DNA from 2 places in the Lacinutrix sp. 5H-3-7-4 genome. Region 2 is predicted to be linked to the other one. Evidence: riboswitches for the same ligand, from Rfam matches in the RefSeq annotation. Region 2 holds a riboswitch; the other holds the start of a gene.

Region 1 (6,168 bases), 420 kb from region 2:
CTTGAAAAGAAAATTATAAAATGAAAAAAATTGCCACATTACTATTACTATTGGTCACATTTACAAATTCTTGTAAAAAAGATGACGATATAAATAATCAAAACCAAAATCCAAATATTCCTAATGCCGTTTTCGATACTCAAAACCTTATAGACACCGGTTTACCACAATATAACAACCTTTTAATACCATCGCAACATGTTATTGTAACAGGAGGAAACATAGGTATAAACGGCATTGTTGTTTACTATACAGGCTCATCATACTTAGCCTGGGAATTAAGCGACCCAAACCACCAAATAAGCAATTGCTCAACACTAACAGTAAATGGCATAGTTGCGAGCTGTAGTTGTGACGATGACAACTCTTATTTTATTGCCAATGGATTACCAGAAAGCGGTACTACAGGACAATATACACTAGTACCATATCAAGTAGAAGTTAACGGTAACGTAATTAGAGTCTATAATAATTAGAGCAAATTTTTAATGCAAAAAAAGCATTAAAAACCAGGCTATACGTTATATCTTTTTATTCCTAAAGTCATAAAAAGGATGTCACTACTATCCTTTTCGCAATAAAAAAAAGCGGCATCGAGCCGCTTTTTTTTATATAAGTAGATTTGTAATTAAAACTTTAATGTCATCCCAAGTAAAAAGTTTCTTTTTGCCTGCGGATAGTAAAAATTCTCTGTCACAGCATCATCATTAGAATTCTCTGGTCTATAAAAATAACTATAAGTATAACCATTAGAAACATACTCGCTATTAAACACATTGTTTACTAATAAATTAAATGAAATTTCTTTAATCCATTCTGGTTGTAATTTAAACGAAGCGTTAAAATTATTAACAAAGTAAGAGTCAATACTCTTAGAGTCGCTAGACGTATTATCTAAAAATTGTTTACCAACATATTTAGAAATAAAACCAAGATTTAAGTTTTTAATAGGTGAATACGTTAAAGTTCCTCCAGCAATAACATTGGGTGAAAACGAAATATCTGTATTAGTTAAATTGGTAACTATAGGCTCATAAGAAACAGTATCGAAAGTATTTGGGTCATATTGTGTATCAAACACAACATAATTAAACTCTTTAATCTCATTTTTACTAAAAGTAGCATTAGCATCAATTCTTAATTTATTAGAAAACTTATAACCTGCCTGTAACTCAATTCCTGCTCTAAAACTTTCTGCAACATTTTGTCTAATTGGATCGCCAACATCATCTAAATCCCCAGTTAAAACTAATTGATCCTTATAATTCATATAATATAAATTAGCAGTAGCATAATAATTAGGTTTTTTAAGTCTGTAACCAAACTCAAAATCGTTTAAACGCTCTGCTTTTGGTGTTATAGGGTTTTTAGTTAAATCATCACGATTTGGCTCTCTATTTGCCACTGCAAAAGACCCATAAACACTATTAAAATTATTAATCTTGTAGGTTAAACCCAATTTAGGATTAAAAAAATCGTAATCCTTATCAACATCAATATTTAATAAATCTGAACTTGTACCAAAAGACTTATAATTAACCTTTCTATACTGCACATCTACAAAAGCAAAAAGGTTACTATTAATATCATATTCGCCTTTTATGTAAGTACTAAAATCACGTTTTTCACCAACTGAAAAATAGTATTCACTTCTAATAGGCACCTCTGTAGCAAAAGAATCCCAAATTAACTCTCCAAAGTGATCTCCATTATAAGAGTTAAAACCACCACCTAAATAAAGGTTAAGTTTGTTCTTTTTATAATTTAAAGAATATACAATTGCAGTAAACTTATTATCTAACCAACGTCTTCTAACTACATCACCTTCTTCTGCCGCATTAGGATTTTCTGGAAAATAGTCACCTAACTCTTCATTATCTTTAAATTGCTCAAAAAAGCCTTTTCCTCTTGTAAAATTACCTGAAAGATTAGCCGAAAAATTTTGATTAAAACGGTGAGAAACATGTAATTGGTAATGTGTTTGTTCGTAATTATCTACTTGATTGTCGTAAGTATAAAAATTATAAGTTCTACCAGAGTTTAAAAGGTTTTCTGCTTCTGCATCAGACGGGAAATTTCTATCTATAAATGCTTGAATACCTTCTCTGTCGTTATTTACTACAGCCTCAGGAGTTCCATACCATGACTGGTAAGTAATTTCTTTTCCACCAAAAACAATGGCTTTAATAGAGGTGTTTTCATTTAAAAATCCAGCTTCGGTATAATAAGAAGATAAGTCTGATGATGCTCTATCTATATAACCATCACTTTTAATTTTAGACAATCGTCCTTCAGCATAAAAGTTGTTATTTAAACCAGACCCAAAGCTTATATTGTGTTTTCTTGTACCATAAGATCCTACAGCGTTTGTTGTAGAAGCATATCCTGTTTGCGAAGGATTTAAGGTTTTTAAATTTAAACTTGCTCCAAAAGCACCAGAACCATTTGCCGATGTTCCTACACCACGTTGTAATTGAATATCTTCTACAGACGACACAAAATCTGGCATATTTACCCAAAACGTTCCTTGACTTTCTGCATCGTTATAAGGGATTCCATTAATAGTAACATTTACTCTTGTAGCGTCACTACCACGAACTCTTATACCAGTGTAACCAACTCCTGCACCGGCATCACTTGTGGTAACAACAGATGGTAATTGATCTAAAAGTATAGGTAAATCTTGACCTAAATTTAAAGACTCTAACTCCTCTTTTTTTATATTTGTAAAAGCTAATGGTGTTTTGTCTTTTGCCCGAGTAGATGATAATAAAACCTCACTAAGTGCTTCGACTTTTGTTGTGTCTTGCTTTATCTCTTGTGCAAGTAAATGTGTTGTTGCTAGCAAGACTGCTAAACTTAAAATGGCATTTTTTAATATCGATTTCATTCGAAATTCATTTAAATTACGAATAAAAAGAGGCAATTATTCTGTTTAATAATTATTGTACAACAAAAAACTCTCACTTATGCTAAAGTTGTTTTGTTTAAATTTCCTAAACAGCATTACCTGTTCTAGGTTCAATGGGTATGATCTCAGCCGTTTATTGGCACCCCTTTTTTGAGAACGCTGCAAAGGTAATCTACATTTTTTTAAATAATATAAATTACACTTACTTTTTTATTAGTTTATAATTCTTAAAAAAGTATTATTTTAATTTAAATCTGGCTTTTTTCTATTTGTTTTTTTATTAGAGTTTAGGCGTTTATTTTTTAATCTTTTTAGTTTTACTGCTTTTGGAACTTTTGTAGATATTCTTTTTTTATTAGTACGTAAAGCAGATTTTAGTAGTTCTATTGTTTTAAAAATTGCAATATTTTTGTTTCGGTATTGACTTCTACTTTCTCCGCATTGTAAAATAAAAGCACCATCTTTTGAGATTCGGTTTGCGAGTTTTTTTAAAATTTTTTGTTTTTGCTCTTCATTGAGTACGTTAGATTCTAAAATAGCAAAAGACAACTCAACTTTTGTTGATACTTTATTTACATGCTGTCCTCCAGCTCCAGAACTTCTTATTGCTTTAAAATTAAACTCTTTTATAAGTAACTCTTCATTAAACATTATGAAATTTGATGTGTAGGTTTTAGCAAATCGTTTACTGTTTTTACGGGATTAAATGTTACTAACGGTACTTCCACAAAAATAGTATTCCAATTTGCCATACTTCCATTCCACAAGCCAGGAAGTTCTAAAGCTTTTATTTCTTTTCCTGTTTTTGTTTTCATGGTTATAAATGCGGTTTTTTCATCTACAAATTGAGACAAATCGAATGCTTCACCTTTATAATTTCTTATACCGCAAACTAAATCTACTGGGTTAAAGTGTGTTGCGCGTTTTAATATGCTTTTTTGGTGCTTATTTTTTTTATCTATTTGTACAGATTCTACAATTTGTAAGGATATGTTATTTGCTTGGTCTTTTACCCAAAATGGTCCGCCACCAGGTTCTCCTTCATTTTTTACCATACCACAAACACGAATGGGCCTGTTTAATTTATTTACTAGGTATTCTTTTTGATATTTTAGAGAGTATTTTTCAAATTCTAAAGAGATAATTACATTCATTTTACTTCTTAAAAACTTAGCTATTTCAAGTAGTTTTTCTTCTGTAAGTGTGTTTTTTTCTAATGTTTTTAAATATTTAAAAGCTTGTTTTTGAGTTTCAATTAAAATACCTGCCAATATTTTTTTATGCTTGGCAACTTCTTTTTCATATTTATACACGACTACATTATCTATATTTTTTATAAAAATAATATCAGCTTCAAAATCGTTTAAATTAGATAATAATGCACCATGACCAGATGGTCTAAAATATAAGCTTCCATCACTTTCTACAAATGGTTCGTTTTCTAAATTTACCGCTATAGTATCTGTAGCACTTTTTTGATAAGAAAATGAAATTTCGAATTTTGTATTGGTTTTTTGCTCAACAATTTTTTGAATTCGAGCAAACTCTTTGTCAAATCTATTTTTATATATTTCTGAAATAGTAAAATGAATTTTAGCAACACCTTTGGATTTAACATACAAAGCTGCTTCAAATAAATGTTCCTCGAATGCTGTAGCAATATGATCTTTATACTTATGAAAAGGTAATAAACCTTTTGGAGAAAAACCAAAGTTTAATCTATCTTCATTTAAAATTGTTTTTATAAACTCAAGCGCTTTATCGTCTACAGATAGAGATTTAAATTTTGGAACATATTTTTCGACTTCATTTAAAACATATTTATAAAATGGAAATTTTTCTAAACCTACACCAAAAAGAGATAACTCTGTCGCCTTATTTTTATTAATGTAAGAGTTTATTGTTTGTTTGTTTTTATTGTAATTAGACAAAAACTCAAATAAAAATTTAAACATTCGTGTTGCTGCACCAGAAGCTGGTACAAATTTTACAATTTCTAAATTATCTTTCTCTTCTTGATAATAGCTTAAATAAAAGTTTTCCTGAGCTTCACTTAGCTTATTTATACCATGTTCTAGTGATGCTGCAGATTCTAAATTAACGAAAGGCAATCCTGTTTTAAAAATATCTATTTGTTTAAAAACTTGCTCTAGAGTTAATCCTTTTTTTTCTATTTGCTCTATTTGTTGTTGAGTAAATTTCACGGCTTACTTTTAATTAATTGGTCTATATATTGTATTGCTGTTTCAAGACGCTTTTGTTTTGTTCCTTTTAAAATAATGTATGGTATATTATTATTTTCTAAGGCATCTTGAAATGCATCAAACATTTTTTCTCTTTCATTGGGTTTATCTCGCAAATCGTCTGCTTCCCAAGGCGTATCAATATACGTTAAAAAGTATAAATCGTAAGTGTTTTTAAATGCATATTTTTTAATTTCGTTTGGGCAAGCTCCTGAGTAATAAACTTCTGAATAGACTTGAGTCTCTAAAAGATTAGTGTCACAAAACAATAGTTTATTTGCTTCTTTTGTTAATTTATTTTCAAGTTCCATTTGCCCAATACCAATTGGTAAAATATCTTCTAACTCACATATTTTTGCTTCTTCGTTCCATTTTTTTTGTAAATAATCACGTGCAAACTCAGGTACCCAATTGGTTTTATAATGTGCTGCTAATGCTTTCGCTAAAGTGGTTTTCCCAGTAGATTCTGGACCAAATAAAGCTATTTTTAAGCAGTCACTTTTTGTTTGTTCAAGCTTTTTTTCCATGTTAAATATCCTTGTATTGCTAATATGGTAAATATTAAATACTGTAGAGAAAACATTCCCCAACCTCTATAAGCATATAATGGGACTGTTATTAAATCGGCAAAAATCCAAAGTGTCCAGTTTTCTAGTTTTTTATTTGCCATAAACCACATTGCTGTAAAAAACACTCCAGATGTAAAAATATCTATATAATTAGACGAGTCTATTGTTGTACCATAAGCTTTATAAACAAAATAAGTAACTACCATTGTGATTAAAAACATTAAAAAACCTATCGCTTTTTCCTTATTATTTGTTCTTGAAATTGGAACAACGTATTTATCTTCTTTTTTCCTGGACCAATTCCACCAACCGTAAATGCTCATTACAGAGTAATAGAAATTCAGCATCATATCACCCATTAATTCATCATGTAGAAATATGTAAACTGTAATAATTGTTGCTACTAAACCTGTTGGATAAACAAGAATGTTCTCTCTTTTTGCAA
Region 2 (6,168 bases):
TTTATTTTCTGCAGCAAAATCACGTACTTCTTGAGAGATTTTCATAGAACAGAATTTTGGTCCGCACATAGAACAGAAGTGTGCAATTTTAGCACCTGCTGCCGGTAAGGTTTCATCGTGATATTCGCGAGCTCGTTCTGGATCCAGACCTAAATTAAATTGGTCTTCCCAACGAAACTCAAATCGTGCCATACTTAATGCATTGTCTCTATGTTGTGATCCTGGATGTCCTTTTGCTAAATCGGCAGCATGTGCTGCTAATTTATAGGTAACTACACCAACGCGAACATCTTCTTTATTAGGCAAACCTAAATGTTCTTTTGGTGTTACGTAACATAACATAGCGCAACCGTACCAACCAATCATGGCTGCTCCAATACCCGATGTAATATGATCGTAACCTGGAGCAATATCTGTTGTTAACGGACCTAAAGTGTAAAAAGGCGCTTCGTCGCAAACTTCAATTTGCTTTTCCATGTTTTCTTTAATCATATGCATTGGTACATGACCTGGACCTTCTATAAAACATTGCACTTCGTGTTTACGTGCAATTTGTGTTAATTCACCCAAGGTTTCTAACTCTGCAAATTGCGCTTCATCATTAGCATCTGCTACCGAACCTGGACGTAAACCATCGCCTAATGAAAAGGCTACATCGTAAGATTTTAAGATTTCGCAAATGTCTTCAAAATGCGTGTATAAAAAACTTTCTTTATGGTGCGCTAAACACCATTTTGCCATAATAGATCCACCACGAGAAACAATTCCGGTTACTCGATTTGCTGTCATGGGCACATAACGTAATAACACACCTGCATGAATGGTAAAATAATCTACACCTTGTTCTGCTTGTTCTATTAGCGTATCACGGAAAATCTCCCAAGTTAAATCTTCGGCAACACCGTTTACTTTTTCTAAAGCCTGATAAATTGGTACTGTTCCAACTGGTACTGGTGAGTTGCGTACAATCCACTCGCGTGTTTCGTGAATGTTTTGTCCTGTAGATAAATCCATGATATTATCTGCTCCCCAACGACAGGCCCAAACTGCTTTTTCTACTTCTTCTTCTATTGACGATGTTGTTGCAGAGTTACCAATATTTGCATTAATTTTAACCAAGAAATTACGCCCTAAAATCATAGGTTCTGCTTCTGGATGATTTATGTTTGATGGTATTACTGCACGACCTCTTGCAACTTCGCTACGTACAAATTCTGGTGTAATTTTAGCTGGAATTGAAGCTCCAAAATGTTCACCTGGATGTTGCTTTCTAATCTCCGTCATTTCATCTATACGTTGATTTTCACGAATGGCGATATATTCCATTTCTGGAGTTATAATGCCTTTTTTAGCATAGTGCAATTGGGTAACGTTTTTTCCTTTTTTTGCACGTTTTGGTTTATGCTTTAAGTTAAATCGCATATGGTCTAAACTTTTATCGTTTAAACGCTCGTTACAATATTTAGAAGTAAAGACGTCTAATTCTTCAACATCACCGCGATCTAAAATCCATTGTTCTCTAATACGTTCAATACCATCATGTACATTAATTTCTTTATTAGGGTCTGTATAAGGTCCTGAAGTATCGTACACCGTAACAGGCTCGTTAGGCGTTTTCTTTTTCGTCATAGAATCGACGGTATCGCTTAAAGCTATTTCACGCATTGCCACTTTAATTTGCGGATGCATTTTACCTTGTACGTAAATCTTTTTAGAATTAGGAAATGGATTTCTGGTAATTTGTCCTTGCTTTGGTGCTGTGTCTTTTTTCTTCATTAGATTTTTGGTTTCCATTTAAAATTAAAATCATCCTCCTTGAGTAGATTTTATAATTAAAATATCATCGTTATTTTGAAGTAATCTTGAAGACCAATCTGCTTTTTTTATTACAGCATTATTTATAGCAATAGCAATACCATTTGTTTCAATTTTTAATTGTTCAACAAATGTTTGTAAGGTTACATTTTCTAAAATGTGGTGGTCTTTTTGGTTTACTTTTATAGCAATCATATTTATAAAATATTATTGTAAACCAGAATGGTAGTATATCGACATATTATCGAACATAACTTTTTCCTACGTTGGTATTAACCAAATCAGGTTCTAAGGATGTTTCTCAAACTAATTTAATAGCTACTCCTAAAGTTTACACCTCAAATATAGAAGATTATTTATTACTTTAAAACGCTTTTTAAGTAATTTTTATGCTCTTTTTTTTTAATTAAGATTTTATATACCATAAAATCAAAACAAAAATATAAAGCAAATAAAAGGGATTAATAATTGTGTGTACAATTACTAATCCCTAGTTTATTTATAATTAAAAATATGTTTTTAAACAGACATAAAATTAATAATTAATTAGCTGTTCAATTTTAGCTTTCACCTTATCTGTTGAAGGAATCATGGTTTGCTCTAAAGTTGAATTTAAAGGTATTGCCGGCATGTTTTCACTACCAATTGTCATTACTGGTGCATCTAAATATTTAAAACATTCTTCCTGAATTTTTCCAGATAATGCTCTGGCAAAACTATTATTTGAAGGTTCCTCAGTAACAACTAAACACTTTCCTGTTTTTTTAACCGATTTCATAATCGTGTCTTCATCTAATGGGAATAACGTACGCAAATCAATGACTTCAATTTGGTCTTGCATGCCTAATTCTTCTGATGCATTCATTGCCCAATGTACGCCCATTCCATAAGTAACAATGGTCAACGTTTCTACATTTTCTTGTTTCCAGATTTCTTGTAAAACCCAAGCTTTTCCAAATGGTAAAACATAATCTTCACTTGGCTCAACAGATGTTGCACCTTGTGTTCCTGGTACTTTAGACCAATACAAACCTTTGTGCTCTAAAATAACTACAGGATTTGGATCGTAATACGCAGCTTTCATCAAACCTTTTAAATCGGCACCATTACTTGGATAGGCAATTTTTATACCTCTAATATTTGTTATTACAGATTCTACTGAAGATGAATGATAAGGTCCACCACTACCATAGGCGCCTATTGGCACACGAAGTATCATGCTAACTGGCCATTTACCGTTAGACAAATAGCAACTTCTACTTACTTCTGTAAATAACTGATTTAATCCTGGCCAAATATAATCGGCAAACTGAACCTCAACAATTGGTTTTAATCCAACTGCGCTCATACCAACAGTTGAGCCTACAATAAAAGCTTCTTGTATTGGTGTATTAAATACGCGGTCGTCTCCAAATTTTTGAGCTAATGTTGCTGCTTCTCTAAAAACTCCACCTAATCTGCCACCAACATCTTGACCGTAAAGCAAGCATTCTTTATGCTTTTTCATTAGTTCTTCTACTGCGAATAAGGCACAATCTACCATTACCACTTTATCTGCACCTTCTGGTGCACGTGTTCCTTGCTCTTCAGTAATTGGTGTTGGTACAAAATCGTTAGTAAATAAATCCTCAGGTTTTGGGTCTTCGGCTTTTAAGGCTTTTTCAAAATCTGATTGTACTTTCGCTTTCGCGGAATTTTCTATCTCTTCAACTTCTTGTTCTGAAAATCCTGCATCTAATAATTGTTGTTTTATTACTGGATATGGATCACGAGAACGCGCCTCGTCTAAATCGTCGCGATACCATTCCATTCTTACACCAGATGTGTGGTGATTTAGTAACGGCACTTTTGCATGTACTAAAAATGGTCTACGTTCTGTACGAATAGTTTCTATTACTTTTTCTAGCGCTTGGTAACTTTCTGTAAAGTTAGCACCATCTATTGAAATGGCTTCTAAGCCTTTAAAACCTTGAGCATATTCAAAAGCATTTTGCGCTCTTGTTTCTGCTGCATTGGCACTAATATCCCAACCGTTATCTTGTACTAAATATAAAATTGGCATTTGCTTTAAAGCTGCCATTTGGAAGGCTTCGGCTATTTCACCTTCGGTAACTGAGGCATCGCCTAAAGAACAAACCGTTATTGGATTTAGAGCGTTCTCGACTGCGCTCGAACTGACAGGATCCGATTCTAAACTATAATCATCCAATCCTTGTAGTTCTTTATACTTCATTCCCATAGCCACACCTGTTGCTGGTATGGTTTGCATACCTGTTGCTGAGGATTGATGTGGTATTTTTGGCTTATCGTCATCTTTTAAACTTGGATGCGAATAGTACGTTCTTCCGCCAGAAAATGGATCGTCTTTTTTTGCTAATAATTGCAACATTAAATCGTAAGGTTCTAAACCAAATGATAATAACATGGCATCATCTCTATAATATGGAAACGCATAATCCTGTGGTAATAACTGCATACCTAAAGCTATTTGGATAGCTTCGTGACCTCTTGATGTAGCGTGTACGTATTTAGAGACTTGCTTAAAATTAGCTTCGTATAATTCTGCCATAGCTTTTGCTGTGCAGAGTTTTGAAAATCCTTTTTTTAGTGTTTCTTTTTTCATATTCATGTCTGCGAAAGCAGGTATCTATTTTGTTATAATCTCAAAATCAATCTTTTTTATTAGTATAAAAGATTTTTTTGTTAGCGTTAGTTTGCGTTAGCGATTGATGTGGCATCCTTTTTTGCCATTAAAAGCAAAAAAGATATAACGGAAAGCGCGACCCTTGTGGTAACGCCCAAAAAATTTTAAGCTAACTGATTTTCTACTTTTAGCATCCAACCAAATTTATCTTCTATTTTACCAGTTTTAATGGCGTTTAAAGTATTGTTAACATCTAAACCTACTGGACTTTCGTTGGATACGTGTATAACCTCATCGCCTACTCCAATGTCTTGAATGTAAGCAATACCAACGGCTGTTCCTGTTCCAAAGGCTTCTTCTAATGTTTTATTTTTTGCCGCTTCTTGAATCTCGTCTATGGTTATTGTACGCTCTGTAACCTGATAACCTTTATCTCTTAAAATATCGATTACACTCATGCGCGTGATACCGTCTAATATAGAACCGTCTCGATTTGGTGTGATGAATTTTCCGTCGATTTTAAAGAAAATATTCATGGTTCCAACTTCTTGAATGTATTTGTGCTCGATAGCATCTAACCACAATACTTGATCGAATCCTTTTGCTTTTGCTAATTCTGTTGGACGAATGGCTGCGGCGTAGTTTCCGGCTGCTTTTGCTTCTCCTGTTCCACCATTTACGGCACGTATATAATGTTTTTCGGCCCACAACCTAATGCGCTTACTAAAAAATGGTCCTGCTGGTGAGGCCATGATTATAAACTTATAATGTGTTGCTGCACGCATACCTATAAAGGCTTCGTCTGCGTACATAAATGGTCTTAAATAAAGTGCGCTACCATCGGTTGGTGGAATCCAGTTACGCTCTAAATCTACTAATTTTGTTAAGCCTTCTACAAACAAATCTGTTGGGAAATGTGGCATTCCCATACGGTCTGCACTGGTATTTAATCGTGCTGCATTTTTATCTGCTCTAAATAACATTGGGTTTCCATCTGCATCTACTGTTGCCTTCATGCCTTCGAAAATGGCTTGACCGTAGTGTAATGCCATGGCTGCTGGATGCGTAGGAATCATTCCCATTGGTTCTATTCTTGGGTTTTCCCAAACACCGTTGTTATAATCACAAATAAACATGTGATCTGTAAAGGTTGTACCTAAAGGAATATTGTTAAAGTCTATGCCTTTAACTTTAGATTCGGTTACTGTTGTTATTGAAATGTTATGTTTCATAATTTTATGCCCACACGAAAGTGGGTATCTCATTAATTAAACTTATTTTTTATTGTGGATTCCGTATCAAATATGGAATGACAATACTATTTATATTAATATACTCTCTCTTTTACTAAGAGATTGCTACGTCGCAGGAATTAAATGTCTCTATTGATATCAAATTGCTCGAAATAATCGGCTACACGTCTTACGAAGCTTCCACCAAGGAAACCATCTACAACACGATGATCGAATGATAATGATAGATACATCATGCTACGTATTGCGATTTCGTCTCCGTTTTCGGTTTCGATAACTTCTGGTCGTTTTTTAATAATTCCTAAGGCAAGAATTGCTACTTCTGGTTGATTTATTATTGGTGTTCCCATGACGCTACCAAAAGTTCCAACATTTGATATTGTGAACGTACTGCCTTTTATATCGTCTCCTGCCAATTTATTTTCTCTTGCTTTTCCTGCAAGTTCATTAACATTG

Evidence for each region. A riboswitch is a leader RNA that binds a small molecule or an ion and turns the genes downstream of it on or off. The one in region 2 is predicted to bind thiamine pyrophosphate.
Region 1: it holds a riboswitch for thiamine pyrophosphate, as region 2 does, so the genes downstream of both, LACAL_RS06250 (TonB-dependent receptor) here and thiS (sulfur carrier protein ThiS) in region 2, are expected to answer to the same signal.

Annotation. Positions count from the first base shown of each region.
Region 1 covers NC_015638.1:1,430,313-1,436,480, reverse strand. The annotation lists gene LACAL_RS06255 (hypothetical protein) at 21-476, shown strand; gene LACAL_RS06250 (TonB-dependent receptor) at 629-2,890, opposite strand; TPP riboswitch at 2,977-3,068, opposite strand; gene arfB (alternative ribosome rescue aminoacyl-tRNA hydrolase ArfB) at 3,155-3,562, opposite strand; gene LACAL_RS06240 (DUF4301 family protein) at 3,562-5,115, opposite strand; gene LACAL_RS06235 (AAA family ATPase) at 5,112-5,681, opposite strand; gene pnuC (nicotinamide riboside transporter PnuC) at 5,642-6,168, opposite strand, start outside.
Region 2 covers NC_015638.1:1,848,889-1,855,056, reverse strand. The annotation lists gene thiC (phosphomethylpyrimidine synthase ThiC) at 1-1,776, opposite strand, end outside; gene thiS (sulfur carrier protein ThiS) at 1,807-2,010, opposite strand; TPP riboswitch at 2,057-2,151, opposite strand; gene LACAL_RS08190 (thiamine pyrophosphate-dependent enzyme) at 2,351-4,444, opposite strand; gene LACAL_RS08185 (branched-chain amino acid aminotransferase) at 4,624-5,691, opposite strand; gene LACAL_RS08180 (dihydrolipoamide acetyltransferase family protein) at 5,832-6,168, opposite strand, start outside.